Linked DNA regions of Saccharopolyspora erythraea. The protein of the gene in region 2 interacts with the protein of the main gene of each other region in a pairwise test. Links are inferred from orthologs where the notes say so. Each region holds a gene or a part of one and is shown on either strand. Other genes may lie near its edges. The genes, in order: thrS and rplA.

Region 1 (8,581 bases), 5.0 Mb from region 2 along the record:
TGGACGGTCGTGCGGGCCCACGTGCCCGCCAGCGAGCTCACCCGCTACGCCATCAACGTGCGGTCGCTGAGCTCCGGCAGCGCCCGGTTCACCAGGCAGTTCGAACGCTACGACCAGATGCCGGAGGCCCTGGCGAGCAAGAAGTGAGGCCCCGCTCCGGGCGCCGGCGACCGGCGCCCGGAGCCGTCCTCACGGCCGGTGCGCGCTGACGTGCACCGAGTGCAGCCGCTGCGCGATCGTGATCAGCGACAGCGCCACCAGCAGCCACAGCGAGACGTCGAGGACCACGGGCACGCCGAGGCCGTGCAGCCCGGTGCCGACCAGCACCACGATGAACCGCTCCGCCCGCTCGGCCAGCCCGCCGTCCGCGTGCAGCCCGTTGGCCTCCGCGCGGGCCTTGACGTAGGAGATCACCTGCGCGCCCACCAGGCAGATCAGCAGCGCCGCGCCGCGGGTGGTGCTGCCGTCGACCACCAGTGCCCACCACACCAGCGCGGCGAACAGCGCCCCGTCGACGATGCGGTCGCAGCTGGCGTCGAGCACCCCGCCGAAGGCCGACGCCTTCCCGCCCGCGCGGGCCATCGCGCCGTCGAGGACGTCGAACAGCAGGAACACCGTGACCACGGCGCTGCCGACGAACAGTTCGCCGCGCGGGAAGAACCACAGCGCGGACGCCGACGCGGCGACCGTGCCGGTCACGGTCACCGCGTTCGGGGTGAGGCCGAGCCGGACCATGGCCGTGCCGACCGGATCGGTCAGCCGCGACAGCGAGGCTCGCGCGAAGATGTTCAGCATTGCCGGAAGTTCTAACCGCCTGTGCACCGTGGTTGCCGCCTACTCCGTGCAGAGTAGCCGTCCTGATCACCGCGCATGCCGAAGGCGGGCGGTCAACCGCGGTTCTCGCGCAGGAATTCCCTCCAAGTGGTCCGGCCGCCCGGCCGGGTGGTGAGCTCTCCCGCCCGGAAGGCCCTGCCCAGCTCGCCCGGGATGCGCAGCGGCAGGACCGGACGGCGCCGGCCACGCTCCTCCAGCCAGCACCGGGCCGCCTCGTCGAACGACAGCACCTCCGGGCCGCCGAACTCCTCCACGGCGCGCGTCGCGGGGCGTCCCGCCTGCTCGACGAGCCGGTCGGCCGCGTCGCGCGGGTCGACCGGCTGCGCGCGGACGCCGCGGTCGGCGACCAGCACGCCGAGGCGGGCCATGGCGGTGAACGCCCGGTCCACGAAGTCGTGGAACTGGGTGATCCGCACGACCGACCACGGCACCGCGCTCGCGGCGAGCGCCTCCTCCGCGGCGATCTTGGTCCTGAAGTAGCCCCAGGACACGCGGTCGATCCCCACGATCGACGGGTAAACCAGGTGCTCGACACCGGCGCGGGCGGCCGCCTCGGCGAGCCGCCGGGTGCCCTCCAGGTCCACCTGCCGGGTGTAGCGGCCCCGGTAGGGAGCCGCCGCGAGGTGCATGACGGTGTGCACCCCGGTCAGGGCCTCGTCGAGCCCGGCACCGGTGGCGACGTCGGCGACCACCCACTCGACCGGACCCAGCACCCGCCGCGCTCCGCGGCTCGCGGCCCCGCACTTCAAAGCCCGCATCGACCAGCCGAGGGGTCAGGGCGCTGCCGAGCACGCCGGTCGCACCGGTCACCAGAACGCGCTTGCCGCGCTTGTACTCATCAGTCACACCGTCCTGACGAGACAGCCCGGCGAGGCGTGACGGCCGTGCCGCCGCGGCGCGGGACCAGGGTGCTTCGGGCCTGCCTCAGCCGAGCTCGCGCCAGGCGTCGGCCAGCAGCTTGCGGGTCTCGCCCAGCAGCTGCGGCAGCACCTTGGTGTGGCCGATGACCGGCATGAAGTTCGAGTCGCCGCCCCAGCGCGGCACGACGTGCTGGTGCAGGTGCGCGGCGATGCCCGCGCCCGCCACCGGCCCCTGGTTCAGCCCGATGTTGAACCCGTGCGGAGCCGAGACCCGGCGGATCACCCGCATGGCGCGCTGGGTGTACTCGGCCACCGCGACGGTCTCCTCCGCCGTCAGGTCCGTGTAGTCGGCGACGTGCCGGTACGGCAGGACCATCAGGTGCCCCGGGTTGTACGGGTACAGGTTGAGGATCGCGAACACGACGTCGTCGCGGGCGACGATCAGCGTCTCGTCGTCGGGCAGCCCGGAGTCGAGCAGCCTGCAGAACGGGCAGCCGTCGCTCTCGTCGCCCTCCGGCTTGTTCTCGCCCTGGATGTAGGCCATCCGGTGCGGGGTCCACAGCCGCTGGAGCGCGTCCGGGACGCCGAGACCCGGCTGCTCGACCAGCTCCACGTCCTCCGGGCCGGGCCGACCGGTCACGCCAGCTCCGTCTGGAAGGTCTCCGCGGTCGGCGAGGAGTTCTCCCTGCGCTCGACCCAGTGGGTCAGCGCCGCGACCGCGGTGTCCACCGGCACCCCGTTGATCTGGGTGCCGTCGCGGAAGCGGAACGAGACCGCGTCGGCCTCGACGTCCTTGCCGCCTGCCAGCAGCAGGAACGGCACCTTCTGCGTGGTGTGGTTGCGGATCTTCTTCTGCATGCGGTCGTCGCTGGCGTCGACCTCGACGCGGATCCCCTTGGCGCGCAGCGCCTTGGCCACCCGGTGCAGGTGGTCCAGGTGCTCGTCGGCGATCGGGATGCCGACGACCTGCACCGGCGCGAGCCACGCCGGGAACGCACCCGCGTAGTGCTCGGTCAGCACGCCGAAGAACCGCTCGATGGAGCCGAACAGCGCCCGGTGGATCTTGATCGGCCGCTGCCGGGAGCCGTCGGAGGCGGTGTACTCCAGCTCGAAGCGGTCCGGCAGGTGGTAGTCGACCTGGATGGTCGACATCTGCCAGGTGCGGCCCAGCGCGTCCTTGGCCTGCACCGAGATCTTCGGGCCGTAGAAGGCCGCGCCGCCCGGGTCGGGGACCAGCTCCAGGCCGGAGGACTCGGCGGCCTCGCGCAATGCCTCGGTGGCCACCCGCCAGCTCTCGTCGTCGCCGACGTACTTCTCCTCGTTGCGGGTCGACAGCTCGAGGTAGAAGTCGTCGAGGCCGAAGTCGCGCAGCAGGTTCAGCACGAAGTTCAGCAGCGACTTCAGCTCGTCCTGCAGCTGCTCCGGGGTGCAGTAGATGTGCGCGTCGTCCTGCGTCATGCCGCGCACGCGGGTCAGGCCGTGCACCACGCCGGACTTCTCGTAGCGGTAGACCGAGCCGAACTCGAAAAGCCGCAGCGGCAGCTCGCGGTAGGAGCGCCCGCGCGAGCGGTAAATCAGGTTGTGGAACGGGCAGTTCATCGGCTTGAGGTAGTAGTCCTGCCCGGGCTTGCGGACCTCGCCGTCCTCGTCGCGCTCCTCGTCGAGGTGCATCGCCGGGAACATGCCGTCCTTGTACCAGCTCAGGTGGCCGGAGGTCTTGAACAGCGCGTCCTTGGTGATGTGCGGGCTGTAGACGAACTCGTAGCCCGCCTCCTCGTGCCGCCGCCGCGAGTAGTCCTCCATCTCCCGGCGGATGATCCCGCCCTTGGGGTGGAACACCGGCAGCCCGGAGCCGATCTCGTCGGGGAAGGAGAACAGGTCCAGCTCCGAGCCGAGGCGGCGGTGGTCGCGGCGCTCGGCCTCGGCCAGCAGCTCCAGGTGCTCGTCGAGCTTCTCCTTGGACTCCCACGCGGTGCCGTAGACGCGCTGGAGCTGCTGGTTGCTCTGGTCGCCGCGCCAGTAGGCGGCGGCCACCCGCATCAGCTTGAACGCCGGGATGTAGCGGGTGTGCGGCACGTGCGGGCCCCGGCACAGGTCGCCCCAGACGACCTCGCCGTGGCGGTCGACGTTGTCGTAGACGGTCAGGTCGCCGCCGCCGACCTCCATGACCTCGCTGGTGTCGACGTCGTCGCTGCCGGACTTGAGGTCGACCAGCTCGAGCTTGTAGGGCTCGCCTGCCAGCTCCTCGCGGGCGGCCTCGACGGAGTCCAGCCTGCGGCGGGAGAACTTCTGCCCGGACTTGATGATCTGCTTCATGCGCTTCTCCAGCGCCTGCAGGTCCTCCGGGGTGAACGGGTGCTCGACGTCGAAGTCGTAGTAGAACCCGTCGCGAACCGGCGGGCCGATGCCCAGCTTGGCCTCGGCGTGCAGCTGCTGGACGGCCTGGGCCAGCACGTGGGCGGCGGAGTGCCGGATGACGCTGCGGCCCTCCTCGGTGCAGGCCGCGACGGCCTCCACCTCGAGGTCGGACTCCGGGGCCCAGGACAGGTCGCGCAGCGCGCCCTCGGGGTCGCGGACCACGACGACCGCCTCCGCCCCCTTCGACGGCAGCCCCGCCTCGAGCACCGCCTCACCGGCAGTTGTGCCCGCCGGAACCTTCACCCGGGGAGCTTGCTGGGCGGCGGACGGCTGAACGGACACGGTTACTCCTAGGCTGGTGCCGGTCGCGCACCGGCACGGGGACGCTACGTACGAACGATGCTATCGGCCCGCCGCCGACCGGTTCCTGCCAGCTCCGGCGGGCGGACTCAGCCGCCGATCATCCCGGCGATCTCGCTGGCCGACGCCCGGCCGCCGGTGTAAGGACCCTGGACGCTGCTCACGCCGAGCTGCTGGAGGCACTTGGCCTGCTCGTCGGTGCGGACGTCGCGGGCGATGACCGGCAGCCCGAGCAGCGCGGCGGAGGTCACCACGCCGTGCACGAGGTGCTCGTCGAGCGGGCTCGGGCCTCCGGGGTCGGCGAAGCCGTCGAGGAAGTCGCCGAAGATCTGCACCGCGTGCAGCGGCAGCCGCCGCATGCGGGGGATCTGGTTCAGGTCGTGGCCGAAGTCGTAGACGGCCAGCCGGACGCCCATCTCGGAGAGGATGTCCAGGAAGTCCACCGGGTCACCGCTGTGGTCGAACAGCGCCGACTGGGGCAGCCCCAGCGCCAGGCACTCCGGCGGCAGGCCGGTCTCGCGCAGGATGCGCTGGACGTCGCCGACGAGCTCGGGGTCCCGGCAGTGCCGGGGCGAGAGGTTCACCCCGGCCATCGGCGCGTCCGGGCCTGCGCGCCGCACCCACTCCAGCGCGTGCTCGCACGCCCGCCGCAACGCCCAGGTGCCCAGCCGCGTGATGAGCCCGGTCTCCTCGGCCAGCCCGAGGAAGTCCTCCTCACCGAGCTCGCCGAGCTCGGGGTGGTCCCACCGGATGGTGGCGCCGGCGGCGAGCAACGCGCCCGACTCCAGCCGCACGATCGGCTCGTACTCGACGAACAGGTCGTTCTGCTGGAGCGCGGCGGGCATGGCCGCCGAGAGCCGGAACCGGCGGCGGGCATCGGCGTTGGGCTCGGGGTCGAACAGCGTCCACTGGTCGCGCCCGGCGGCCTTGGCCCGGTAGAGCGTGATGTCGGCGTCGCGCAGCAGCTCGTCCGCGCTGGTCCCGGCGACCTCGCGCTCCACGACGCCGACGCTGGCCGACGCGGTCAGCTCGTGGCCGCCGATGTGCACCGGCCGGGTGATCTCGGCGAGCATCCGCTCGACCAGCTCGAGCTGGCCCGCGGTGCCCTGCGAGTCCGGGGTGAGCACGACGAACTCGTCACCGCCCATCCGTGCGGTCAGCATGCCCTCCTGCCCGCTGACGGTCTGGATGCGGTGGGCGATGGCGCGCAGCAGGTCGTCGCCGATGGGGTGGCCGAGGCTGTCGTTGACGGCCTTGAAGCCGTCGAGGTCGAAGTAGCACAGCCCGACCCGCCTGTCGGGGTAGGTCGGTTCCAGCGCGGAGTCCAGCCGGGTCTTGAGCAGCGTGCGGTTGGCCAGCCCGGTCAGCGGGTCGTGGGTGGCCTGCCTGCGGAACTGCTCCTGCAGCATGTGCCGCTCGGTGATGTCCTCGTAGAGCAGGATCTGGTAGCCGGGCTCGCCGCGGGCGTCGCGGACCAGCGACGCCGAGAGCTGGGTCCAGATGTGCGCGCCGTCGGGGCGGGTGTAGCGCAGGTCGCGGTGGAAGCGCTCGGTCTCGCCGGCGGCCAGCTGGGCGTCCGCGGTGCGCAGGTCGGCCAGCCAGTCCTCGTCGACGAGGTCGAACAGCGTGCCGCCGACCAGCTGCCCGCCGACGCCGTCGAAGATCTGCTCCATCGACGGGTTGACCTCGTCGATGGTGCCGTCGAGCGCGGCGATGGCGATGCCCAGCGCGGAGGAGACGAACACCGCCCGCGACCTGGCCTCGCTGGCGCGCAGCGCCTCCTCGGCGGCGTCCCTGGCGCGCAGCACCGCCTGCTTGATGACCTCCTGCTCGGCCAGCGTCCGCTCGCGCAGCCGCCGCGCGTACCCCGCGCCCAGCGCGCCGAGGACCACGTTGATGCGGTCCGGCTCGGCCGCGGCCACCAGGCGCGGGAGCTCCGCGGCCAGCAGCCGCAGCGTGTTGGCGACGGCGGTGGTGTTGGTCAGGTGGATCCCGACCATCCGCTCGCCGACCCCCGCCGCGATGCCCGCGGAGGCGTCACCGCCGGTCATGGCGGTGGCCAGCTCGTCGAGCCGGTCGGCCAGGAACGCCTCCAGGTCCTGGCGGGCCATCGGCACGTAGCTGGTGTTGATGATCTCCCGGGTCCACCGCTTGGCGAGCTCGGCGCGGTGCGGTCCGGACATCCCGGTACGCCGCATCTAGATCTTTCGCCCGAGTGCCCCGTAGACGATCGACCTCTCGGGCTCGTCCCACACGTCCTCGTCGGTGTCGGGGTGCCAGGCAGGCACGTACACCACGCCGGGCTCGACGAGCTCGAACCGCGACATCAGATCGGCCACCTCCTGGCGGGTGCGGGAGACCACGGGGTTGCTGCTGTTCTTGTACAGGTCGATGATCCTTCGCAGACTCTCGGGGTGGTGGTCGGTACTCGCGTGCGACACGCCGAGGTAGCTGCCCGGTGCCATCCGGTCGTGGTAGGCGCCGATGATCTCGTCCGGGCGCCGGGAGTCCGGCACGAAGTGCAGCAGGGCGACCATCAGCACGCCCACCGGCTGGTCGAAGTCGAGCAGCCGCCGCACCTGCGGTGAGTCGAGCACGCCGGAGATGTCGGCCGCGTCGGCGTGCACCACGTCGGCGTTGTCGTTGCCGTCCAGGATGGTCTCGGCGTGGGCTACGGCGACCGGTTCGTTGTCCACGTAGACCACCCGCGCGCCCGGGTCGACCTGCTGGGCGATCTCGTGGACGTTGCCCGCGGTCGGGATGCCCGAGCCGATGTCGAGGAACTGCCGCACGCCCTTGTCGAGCAGGTGGCGCACCACCCGGCGCAAGAAGGCGCGGTTGTTCTGGGCGAAGTCGCGCACGTTGGGTACGGCCGCCTCGACCTTGCGGGCGAGCTCGCGGTCCACCGCGAAGTTGTGCGCTCCTCCCAGGTAGTAGTCGTAGCAGCGGGCGGCGCTGGGCACTTCCAGGTCGACGCCCTTGGGCAGCCAGTTCGGCCGCGACTCCATCGCTGGATCCCCTCGTTCGGCGGTGTCCCGGGGCGGCGATCACTGATCGCTCTACCCGGTTGTCAGCACATCGGGTGGATGATCATGTGCATCCTAGTGTCACAGCCCGCAGTCGGTCACGTACCGAATGTGCTTACGATCTCGCCGACACTTCCGCGTTTCCTCGCCCGAGGGGCGGCTATGAGCATTGTCACGGTCCGCATGCCGGGATCGCGGGTAAGGCATGCCTAACATGGAAGTGATCCAGTGTCAGACCACGGCTCAACGACGGGCCGGCAGAGCGTTCGATCCGCGGCCATGCGAGGGCTGGGGAAGCAGGAGGAAGATCAGATGACCCGCGCACTGCGAGTGGCCATCGTCGGGGCAGGGCCCGCCGGCGTCTACGCCGCCGACATCCTGACCAAGTCCGAGACCCCGGTGGACATCGACCTGCTCGACCGGATGCCCGCGCCCTACGGGCTGATCCGCTACGGCGTCGCGCCCGACCACCCGCGCATCAAGGGCATCGTCAACGCCCTGCACCGGGTGATGGAGAAGCCGGAGATCCGCTTCCTCGGCAACGTCGACTACGGTGTGGACGTCAAGCTGGACGACCTGCGCCGCCACTACGACGCGGTGATCTTCTCCACCGGCGCCGACAAGGACCGCGAGCTCGACATCCCCGGCGCCGACCTGCCGCAGAGCCACGGCGCCGCGGAGTTCGTGTACTGGTACGACGGCTACCCCGAAGCGCCGCGCGACTGGACGCTGGAAGCCGAGCAGGTCGCGGTGATCGGCGCGGGCAACGTCGCGCTGGACGTGGCGCGGGTGCTGGCCAAGCAGGCCGACGACCTGCTGCGCACCGAGATCCCGGACAACGTCTACCAGGGACTCAAGGCGTCCAAGGTGACCGACGTGCACCTGTTCGCCCGCCGTGGCCCGGCGCAGACCAAGTTCACCCCGCTCGAGCTGCGGGAGCTGGACCACCAGGACGGCATGGAACTGGTCGTGCACCCCGAGGGCTTCGAGCTGGACGAGGCCAGCGAGGAGGCGATCCGGACCAACAACCAGGTCAAGACGATCGTCAAGACGCTGCAGGACTGGGCGCTGCGCGACCGCAAGGACGACACCCCGCGGCGGCTGCACTTCCACTTCCTGCGCGGCCCCGCCGAGATCGTCGGC
Region 2 (8,586 bases):
GACCAGTCATTCATCGGACGTGAGTACCCGCCGACGCCGACCTACGAGGTGGGCCGGGAGAAGATCCGCGAGTTCGCCGAGGCGATCAAGGACCGCTCGCCCCTGCACCGCGACCCCGAGGCCGCCAAGGCCGCCGGGTACCCGGACGTGATCGCCCCACCGACGTTCGCGGTGCTGCTGTCGATGAAAGCCCACGACGCGATCGTGGAGGACCCGCAGCTCGGCCTCGACTACAGCCGGGTCGTCCACGGCCAGCAGGAGTTCACCCACCACCGGCCCATCCAGGCCGGCGACCGCCTCCGCACCGTCGTGCACGTCGACGACATCAAGGCCCGCACGGGCAACGACTTCCTGACCGTGCGCGCCGAGATCACCACGGTCGAGGGCGAACCGGTCTGCACGGCGAAATCGACGCTGGTCGCGCGGGGCACCGCGGAGGACCCGGAAGGTGAGGACGCATGACGCTGCGGATGTCCGAGGTCTCCAAGGGCGACCTGCTGCCGGAGCTCAGCGTCCCCGTCACCCGCGCCGACCTGGTGCGCTACGCCGGGGCCTCCGGGGACTTCAACCCGATCCACTGGAACGAGCGGTTCGCCACCGAGGTCGGGCTGCCGGACGTGATCGCGCACGGCATGCTCACCATGGCGCTGGCGGGCCGGCTGGTCACCGAGTGGACCGGCGACCCGGGCGCGATCGCCAACTACAGCGTCCGCTTCACCCGCCCGGTGGTCGTGCCCGACGACGGCGAGGGCGCGCTGGTCGAGCTCTCCGGCAAGGTCGCGGCCAAGAACGACGACGGCACGGTGAAGGTCAGCATCACGGCCCGCAGCGCGGGCCAGGGCGTCCTGGGCGGCGCCAGCGCGGTGGTCCGCCTGGCGCAGGACTGAAGGCCCGGCACCGCCCGCCGCAGCGGTGCGGGCATCGACATCCGAAACAACCGTGGGCCGCCCGGGAAGTCCGGACGGCCCACGGTTCGCGCGGTTCGGGACGCGCTACTTCGCCTCGCGCAGCAGGTCGCCCATCCGGCGGACGCCCTCGGCCAGGTCGTCGTCGCCCAGCGCGTAGGACAGCCGGAAGTAGCCCGGCGTGCCGAACGCCTCACCCGGCACGACCGCCACCTCCGCGTGCTCCAGCACCAGCGCCGCCAGCTCCACGCTGGTCTGCGGCCGCGAACCCCGGATCTCCCTGCCCAGCAGCTCCTTCACCGACGGGTACGCGTAGAAGGCGCCCTGCGGCTCCGGGCAGCTCACGCCCGGGATCGCCGACAGCAGCTCCACGATCTTGCGCCGCCGCCGGTCGAACGCCTCGCGCATCGACTCGACCGCGTCGAGCGAGCCGCTGACGGCCTCCAGGGCCGCCCGCTGCGAGACGTTGGAGACGTTCGACGACAGGTGCGACTGCAGGTTCGTCGCGGCCTTGATGACGTCGGCGGGGCCGATCATCCAGCCGACCCGCCAGCCGGTCATCGCGTAGGTCTTGGCGACCCCGTTGAGCACGACGCAGGTGTCGGCCAGCTCCGGCACCACCGCGGGCATCGAGACGTGCTCGGCGCCGCCGTAGACCAGGTGCTCGTAGATCTCGTCGGTGACCACCCAGATCCCGTGCTCGACGGCCCAGCGGCCGATCGCCTCGACCTGCTCCGGCGGGTACACCGCGCCGGTCGGGTTCGAGGGCGAGTTGAACAGCAGGACCTTGGTGCGCGGCGTGCGAGCGGCCTCCAGCTGCTCGACGCTCGCCAGGTAGCCGGTCGACTCGTCGGTGCCCACGACGACGGGAACACCGCCGGCCAGCGCGATCGCCTCGGGGTAGGTCGTCCAGTACGGCGCGGGCAGCAGGACCTCGTCGCCCGGGTCCAGCAGCGCGGCGAACGTCTGGTAGACGGCCTGCTTGCCGCCGTTGGTCACCAGTACCTGGCTCGGCTCGACCTCGTAGCGGGAGTCGCGCCTGGTCTTGGCGGCGACCGCCTCGCGCAGCTCCGGCAGCCCGGCGGCCGGGCTGTAGCGGTGGTTGCGCGGGTCGGCGCACGCCGCCGCGGCGACGTCCACGATCGGCTGCGGGGTGGGGAAGTCGGGCTCGCCGGCGCCGAAGCCGATCACCGGACGCCCGGCGGCCTTGAGCGCCTTGGCCTTGGCGTCGACGGCGAGGGTCGCCGACTCGGCGATCCCTCCGACTCGCGCGGAGATCCGCGGCTTCCCGGTGTTGTTCTCGGACTGCGTCTCAGGTGCGGCCATAGCAGCATCCTTGCAGATGAGCTGTGGTGCGCGACACGGGTGCGGGAGCTCGGGGTATGGTGTGCCGGCGGCTCGGGGAGCCCGGCTCCGATGATCTCGACACCCCGCGGGGGGTGCGGTTGGAGCTTGGTCGACTTCGTGCCGTACACTTTTGAACTTGGGATGCCACGGCACCTTCGAAACCCGCCGACCGGACCGGGTGGCGGGTCGGGTACCGGGCGTCCCGAACTGCGGTCGAGAACGCGGGCCGCAAAGGGGTGTAGCTCAATTGGCAGAGCAGCGGTCTCCAAAACCGCAGGTTGCAGGTTCAAGTCCTGTCACCCCTGCGTCGATGCGACGGTGAGCGGAGGATGGGCGTGAGCGAGGACCGCGAGCAGGAGCGGGACGGACAGCGCGAAGACGCTGCCCAACCGTCCAGCGCCGCGGCGCGGCGGGAACGCCGCGCCTCCGCCCGCTCGGCCGCCCGCAAGGGGCGGTCCGGGGAGCCGGCGAACGCCGGCTCGACCCGCACAACTGAGTCGAAGGGTCGGCCGACCCCCTCGCGGGACGGCCGGCAGGGTCGGGTTTCGCCGTTCCGGAAGATCGGACGCTTCCTGCGCGAGGTCGTCGCCGAACTGCGCAAGGTCATCTGGCCGACGCGCAAGGCGCTGATGACCTACACGCTCGTCGTGCTGGTGTTCGTCAGCGTGATGGTGGCGTTCATCGCGGGCGTGGACATCCTCTTCGCCAAGGGCGTGGACTGGCTGTTCGGCGGCTGACCACTTCCGGCCGCGCACCGCGTGGGGCGGCGGATGCCATCGACCCGGCACGCAATGCACGAGAGGAAGCGAGACCGACTGTGACCTCACACGAGGGTCAGGAACTCACCGACCCCACCGATGAGCAGGCGCCAGCCGCCGATTCGACGGCTGACTCGGTCGACGCTGTCGAGACCACCGACGCCGGCGAAGCGGTCGCCGACGAGCAGGCCGCCGAGGACAGCGCGGGTGAGGCCGCGGAGTCCGCTGACGAGCAGGCCGCCGACGCCGACTCCGGTGACGAAGCCGACGAGGAGGCCGAGGAGGCCGACCCGGTCGAGGAGCTGCGCGCCGCGCTGCGCCGCGCCCCCGGCGAGTGGTACGTGGTGCACTCCTACGCGGGCTACGAGAACAAGGTCAAGACCAACCTGGAGACCCGGGCCCAGACGCTCGACGTCGAGGACTACATCTTCCAGGTCGAGGTGCCGACCGAGGAAGTCACCGAGATCAAGAACGGCCAGCGCAAGCTGGTGCAGCGCAAGGTGCTTCCCGGCTACATCCTGGTCCGGATGGAGCTCAACGACGCTTCCTGGAGCGCGGTCCGCAACACCCCGGGTGTCACGGGCTTCATCGGGGCGACCTCGCACCCGTCGCCGCTGAGCATCAACGACGTGCTGAAGTTCCTCGCGCCGCGGGCCGAGAAGGAGGCCAAGCCGGAGGCGGGCAAGAAGGCGGCCGCGCCGGCCGCCACCAAGCCCTCGGTCGAGGTCGACTTCGAGGTCGGCGAGTCCATCACCGTCATGGACGGGCCGTTCGCGACGCTGCCCGCGACGATCAGCGAGGTCAACGCCGACGCCCAGAAGCTCAAGGTGCTGGTGTCGATCTTCGGCCGCGAGACGCCGGTCGAGCTGTCGTTCAACCAGGTTTCCAAGATCTGACCGGCTCCCCGCGCGGGGAGCACGGCGGCCGCGGGAGGACCCGGGCAGGACCCTCCCGCGGGAGCCGACGTCGCCAAGTCGTGGCCCCGTCGGCATCTCGGCTCCGTGGTTCGGGCCGATCAACCGGATAGAAGACCAAGGAAGCGAACATGCCGCCCAAGAAGAAGAAGCTCGCAGCGATCATCAAGCTGCAGATCTCGGCTGGCCAGGCCAACCCGGCCCCGCCGGTCGGTCCGGCGCTGGGTCAGCACGGCGTCAACATCATGGAGTTCTGCAAGGCCTACAACGCCGCCACCGAGAGCCAGCGCGGCGACGTGGTGCCGGTCGAGATCTCCGTTTTCGAAGACCGTTCCTTCGACTTCAAACTGAAGACCCCGCCGGCCGCGAAGCTGCTGCTCAAGGCCGCCGGTGTGCAGAAGGGCAGCGGCGAGCCGCACAAGACCAAGGTCGGCAAGATCTCGATGGACCAGGTCCGCGAGATCGCCCAGACCAAGATGGTCGACCTCAACGCCAACGACCTGGACCAGGCCGCCAAGATCATCGCCGGTACCGCCCGGTCGATGGGCCTGACCGTCGAGGGCTGAGCACGCCCCCTGCCGGGGACTTCAGCGTGGGAGGGCTCCAGCGCAGCCCGACCAACCACAACTGATCCATTGCGAGAAGGACAGACATGGCTAAGCGCAGCAAGGCATATCAGCAGGCGGCCGAACTGATCGACAGGGCGCGGATGTACGCGCCGCTGGAGGCCGCCGAGCTCGCCAAGAAGACCGCCAAGGTCAAGATGGACCCCACCGTCGAGGTCGCCATGCGGCTGGGCGTCGACCCCCGCAAGGCCGACCAGATGGTCCGCGGCACCGTGAACCTGCCGCACGGTACTGGCAAGACCGCCCGCGTCATCGTGTTCGCCGTTGGTGACAAGGCCGCCGAGGCCGAGGCCGCCGGGGCGGACGCCGTCGGTTCCGAAGACCTGATCGAGCGCATCCAGGGCGGCTGGCTCGATTTCGACGCGGCGATCGCCACCCCGGACCAGATGGCCAAGGTCGGCAAGATCGCCCGGGTGCTGGGCCCGCGCGGCCTCATGCCGAACCCGAAGACCGGCACCGTCACCCCGAACGTCACCAAGGCGGTCGCGGACATCAAGGGCGGCAAGATCAACTTCCGAGTCGACAAGCAGGCCAACCTGCACATCGTCATCGGAAAGGCCTCGTTCGACACCGACAAGCTGGTGGAGAACTACGCGGCCGCGCTGGACGAGATCCTGCGGGCCAAGCCGTCGACCTCGAAGGGCCGCTACCTGAAGAAGGTCACCTTCACCACGACGATGGGTCCGGGCATCCCGGTGGACCCGAACCGCACCCGGAACCTGCTCGAGCCCGTCCAGGTCTGAGCGGTTCCAGAGCATTGGCGGAGGCGGGCCGTCCCGGAAGGGGCGGCCCGCCTCTTCGCATTTCGGGGATGGATCCAGCGGGGTGTTCAGGCGCGGGGGCTGCGCGACCTCATCGCCTGCACTTCTCGGGCTCGATCTCATAGCCGGAGATCATCCAGCCGCCGTCGGTGCCCTTGGCGAGCTTGAAACTCCCGAGCAGTGGTCCGCCGCTGACCCGCATTCGGCACCCGTAGACGGCAGCCTCGTCTCCGACGACCTCGACCGCGTTCTCGGCGAAGTTCGGGTTCGCGTACGGGCCCTCCGCGGTGATCTGGGACTTGATCTTCTCGGCTGCGGTGGCGCAGTCCGGTGCCTGGTGGGCGCTTGCGAAGGCCGACTTGCCGGAGTCGGTGAACAGCCGGCACGCCCGGTCCGGGGGCGTCTCCCGGAGGTAGTTGTAGACGCCCTTGACCGCCTGCGTCGGGTTCGTCGAGGTGATCGGGGAGGAGTTGGGCGGGGCGCCGCCGGTGCCTGAGCCGGAGTCGTCGCGGCCGCCGCCGAAGAGGTCGGTGAGGACCAGGCCGATGAGGTTGTAGGCCACGATGACGATTACGAGCAGGTAGATCAGGCGGCGGACGAGCTTGAACCGCAGGGGCCACAGCAGGCGCTTGAACCACGCGGTGCCGCGGTGGGCGGCGCTGGTTTCCGGCCACGCCGGGGGCCCGCCCTGCGGGGCGTCGGGCCACTGGACCGGTTGCGCGGGCGGCGCCTGCGCCGGTGCCGATGGCGGGGTGGGGACGGCGACCTCGGCGCCACCCCCGATGCCCTGCTGGGAGCGCTGCCATTCCTGGAACTTCTGGAACTCCAGGAACTGCTGGTACTGGCGGAACTGCTCGTCGTCGGACGGCGGGGCGGCGCCGGCGCTCGACGCGGGGCCGTTCTCGACGACCTCGGCGTCGACGATCTCCGGCCCCCGGCTCCGGTCGGGCAGGTGGTCGTCGGGTTCCTGCGGGCGGCGGTCGCCGTGCGACTCGTTCGGGTCGGCCACGCACCACATGATGCCGTGCCCGCCGCCCGTGGTCATCAGGCGATCAACGGGCCAGGTGAGCGGGGTCGGTGCGGGCCGCCCGGCGCGGTGCCGTATGCTGGTCGAGGTTCCACCCAAGACCGCTGGTCTTCTTCGCGCTGCGGCGTGGGGAACGAAGGTCCCGTACGACACGGGCGGCCCGCGCAGGAGGACGAGGCAACATCAGTGCGCGCCCGCGCGCGCCCATGGTTTTTCACGCCCCGTGCTTGCTGCGCCGGGGCGTTTTGTCGTCTCAGGGCTTTTCGACAGGTGGATCGGTCCGGACACCGCCCCGGCGGGCGGTCGCCCGGACCTTCTGTAGTCGCGAAGCACTAGAGAGGAGGCGACATGGCGAAGCCTGACAAGGTCGACGCGGTCAACGAGATCGCGGAGCGGTTCAACACCGCGACCGCTGCGGTCGTGACCGAGTACCGCGGGCTGTCCATGGCGAAGCTGGTTCAGCTGCGCCGCGCCCTCGGCGAGGGCGCGACCTACCGTGTCGCGAAGAACACGCTGGTCAAGCGGGCCGCGGAGCAGTCGGGTGTCGAGGGTCTCGACGAGCTCTTCGAGGGCCCGACCGCGATCGCCTTCATCGAGGGCGAGCCCGTGGATGCCGCCAAGGCGCTGAAGGAGTTCTCCAAGGAGAACAAGGCGCTGGTGATCAAGGGCGGCTACATGGATGGCCGCCCGATCTCGGTCTCCGAGGTCGAGTCGATCGCCGACCTCGACTCCCGCGAGGTCACCCTCGGCAAGCTCGCCGGGGCCATGAAGGCCAAGATGAGCCAGGCCGCCGCCCTGTTCGCCGCCCCGGCGACCAAGGCCGCGCGTCTGGCCGCCGCCCTTCAGGAGAAGAGGGAGGGCGGCGAGGCCGACGCCTCCTGAGTCCGTTGTGGACCCAGGTGAGCGCCGGGTGCTTCGGCCGCACCACCACCCAAGATCTGCTCGCGGGTGCGCGGGCACCGATGTGAAAGGAACGCCACCATGGCGAAGCTGAGCAACGAAGAGCTGTTGGACGTCTTCAAGGAGATGACCCTCCTGGAGCTGTCGAGCTTCCTCAAGGAGTTCGAGGAGACCTTCGACGTCACCGCCGCCGCCCCGGTTGCCGCCGCCGCCCCGGCCGCCGCCGGTGCCGCTGCCCCGGCCGCCGAGGAGCAGGACGAGTTCGACGTCATCCTGGAGTCGGCCGGCGACAAGAAGATCCAGGTCATCAAGGTCGTCCGTGAGATCGTCTCCGGCCTGGGCCTGAAGGAGGCCAAGGAGCTCGTCGAGGGCGCCCCGAAGCCGATCCTGGAGAAGGTCGACAAGGAGAAGGGCAACGAGGCGAAGGCCAAGCTGGAGGAGTCCGGCGCCAAGGTCTCCCTCAAGTGATTTCTCGCTGACGCAGCGTGAAAGGGCGGACACCCACGGGTGTCCGCCCTTTTCGCGTTCCATGAGCTTTCCACGATGCGGACCTGGACGCCCGTGACAAATCCGGGAAATGCCGGAGCCGCCGAGATCGGACAAATCATCTATTGATCAAGCGGGTCTGGAAAAGGAACCCAACTCGTGAGTAACCTGCGCGGGTCGTGCTCGTTGCACAGGTGTGATGCGAACGACCTTCGTTAAGCGCATCACGTATGCCAGGCTCCCCGTCCGGGGAGGGTGCAACGCCCGGGGACGACGAAGGATGCGGAGGTGCTCATGGGCGTCGAGGTGGTCGTCGACGGACTCTCCAAGTCGTTCGGCTCCCAGACCATCTGGCGGGACGTGACGCTGACGCTTCCGGCCGGTGAGATCAGCGTCCTGCTGGGACCGTCGGGCACCGGCAAGTCGGTGTTCCTGAAATCCCTCGTCGGATTGCTCAAGCCCGAGCAGGGCCGTGTCCTGATCAACGGCGTGGACGTCTGCGACTGCTCGGAGTCCCAGCTCTACGAGATCCGCAAGCTGTTCGGCGTGCTGTTCCAGGACGGTGCGCTGTTCGGCTCCATGAACCTCTTCGACAACATCGCGTTCCCGCTGCGCGAGCACACCCGCAAGTCCGAGTCCGAGGTCCGCGAGGTCGTTCTCGAGAAGATGGAGATGGTCGGTCTCCTCGGGGCGGAGGAGAAGCTGCCCGGCGAGATTTCCGGCGGTATGCGAAAGCGCGCCGGACTGGCCAGGGCGCTCGTGCTCGATCCGGAGATCATCCTGTTCGACGAGCCGGACTCCGGTCTCGACCCGGTGCGCACCGCGTACCTGAACCAGCTCATCGTCGACCTCAACGCCCAGA

The links.
Region 1: the proteins of rplA (region 2) and thrS interact in binary tests that used the Escherichia coli proteins (3 or more experiments, as listed by UniProt). The link is inferred for Saccharopolyspora erythraea from one-to-one orthologs.

Annotation. Positions count from the first base shown.
Region 1 is NZ_CP054839.1:2,714,481-2,723,061, reverse strand. Bases 1,844-4,746 are described here. They hold thrS (threonine--tRNA ligase), read right to left. Parts: upstream 4,356-4,746; coding sequence 2,331-4,355; downstream 1,844-2,330. Other genes in these bases: HUO13_RS12675 (putative bifunctional diguanylate cyclase/phosphodiesterase), read right to left, coding at 4,502-4,746; HUO13_RS12685 (HIT family protein), read right to left, coding at 1,844-2,334. Also shown: HUO13_RS12700 (elongation factor G-like protein EF-G2), read left to right, coding at 1-147; pgsA (phosphatidylinositol phosphate synthase), read right to left, coding at 190-795; HUO13_RS12690 (SDR family oxidoreductase), read right to left, coding at 888-1,547; more of HUO13_RS12685, read right to left, coding at 1,759-1,843; more of HUO13_RS12675, read right to left, coding at 4,747-6,595; HUO13_RS12670 (SAM-dependent methyltransferase), read right to left, coding at 6,611-7,420; HUO13_RS12665 (FAD-dependent oxidoreductase), read left to right, coding at 7,751-8,581. UniProt on the Escherichia coli protein: Catalyzes the attachment of threonine to tRNA(Thr) in a two-step reaction: L-threonine is first activated by ATP to form Thr-AMP and then transferred to the acceptor end of tRNA(Thr). The rate-limiting step is amino acid activation in the presence of tRNA.
Region 2 is NZ_CP054839.1:7,707,613-7,716,198, reverse strand. The notes cover bases 3,527-6,434. They hold rplA (50S ribosomal protein L1), read left to right. Parts: upstream 3,527-4,576; coding sequence 4,577-5,293; downstream 5,294-6,434. Other genes in these bases: HUO13_RS34575 (hypothetical protein), read right to left, coding at 5,403-6,329; rplK (50S ribosomal protein L11), read left to right, coding at 4,056-4,490; nusG (transcription termination/antitermination protein NusG), read left to right, coding at 3,527-3,906. In the rest of the region: HUO13_RS34615 (MaoC family dehydratase N-terminal domain-containing protein), read left to right, coding at 1-462; HUO13_RS34610 (MaoC family dehydratase), read left to right, coding at 459-887; HUO13_RS34605 (pyridoxal phosphate-dependent aminotransferase), read right to left, coding at 993-2,231; preprotein translocase subunit SecE, read left to right, coding at 2,588-2,989; more of nusG, read left to right, coding at 3,070-3,526; rplJ (50S ribosomal protein L10), read left to right, coding at 6,687-7,220; rplL (50S ribosomal protein L7/L12), read left to right, coding at 7,320-7,706; HUO13_RS34560 (ABC transporter ATP-binding protein), read left to right, coding at 8,019-8,586. UniProt on the Escherichia coli protein: One of the primary rRNA binding proteins, it binds very close to the 3'-end of the 23S rRNA. Forms part of the L1 stalk. It is often not seen in high-resolution crystal structures, but can be seen in cryo_EM and 3D reconstruction models.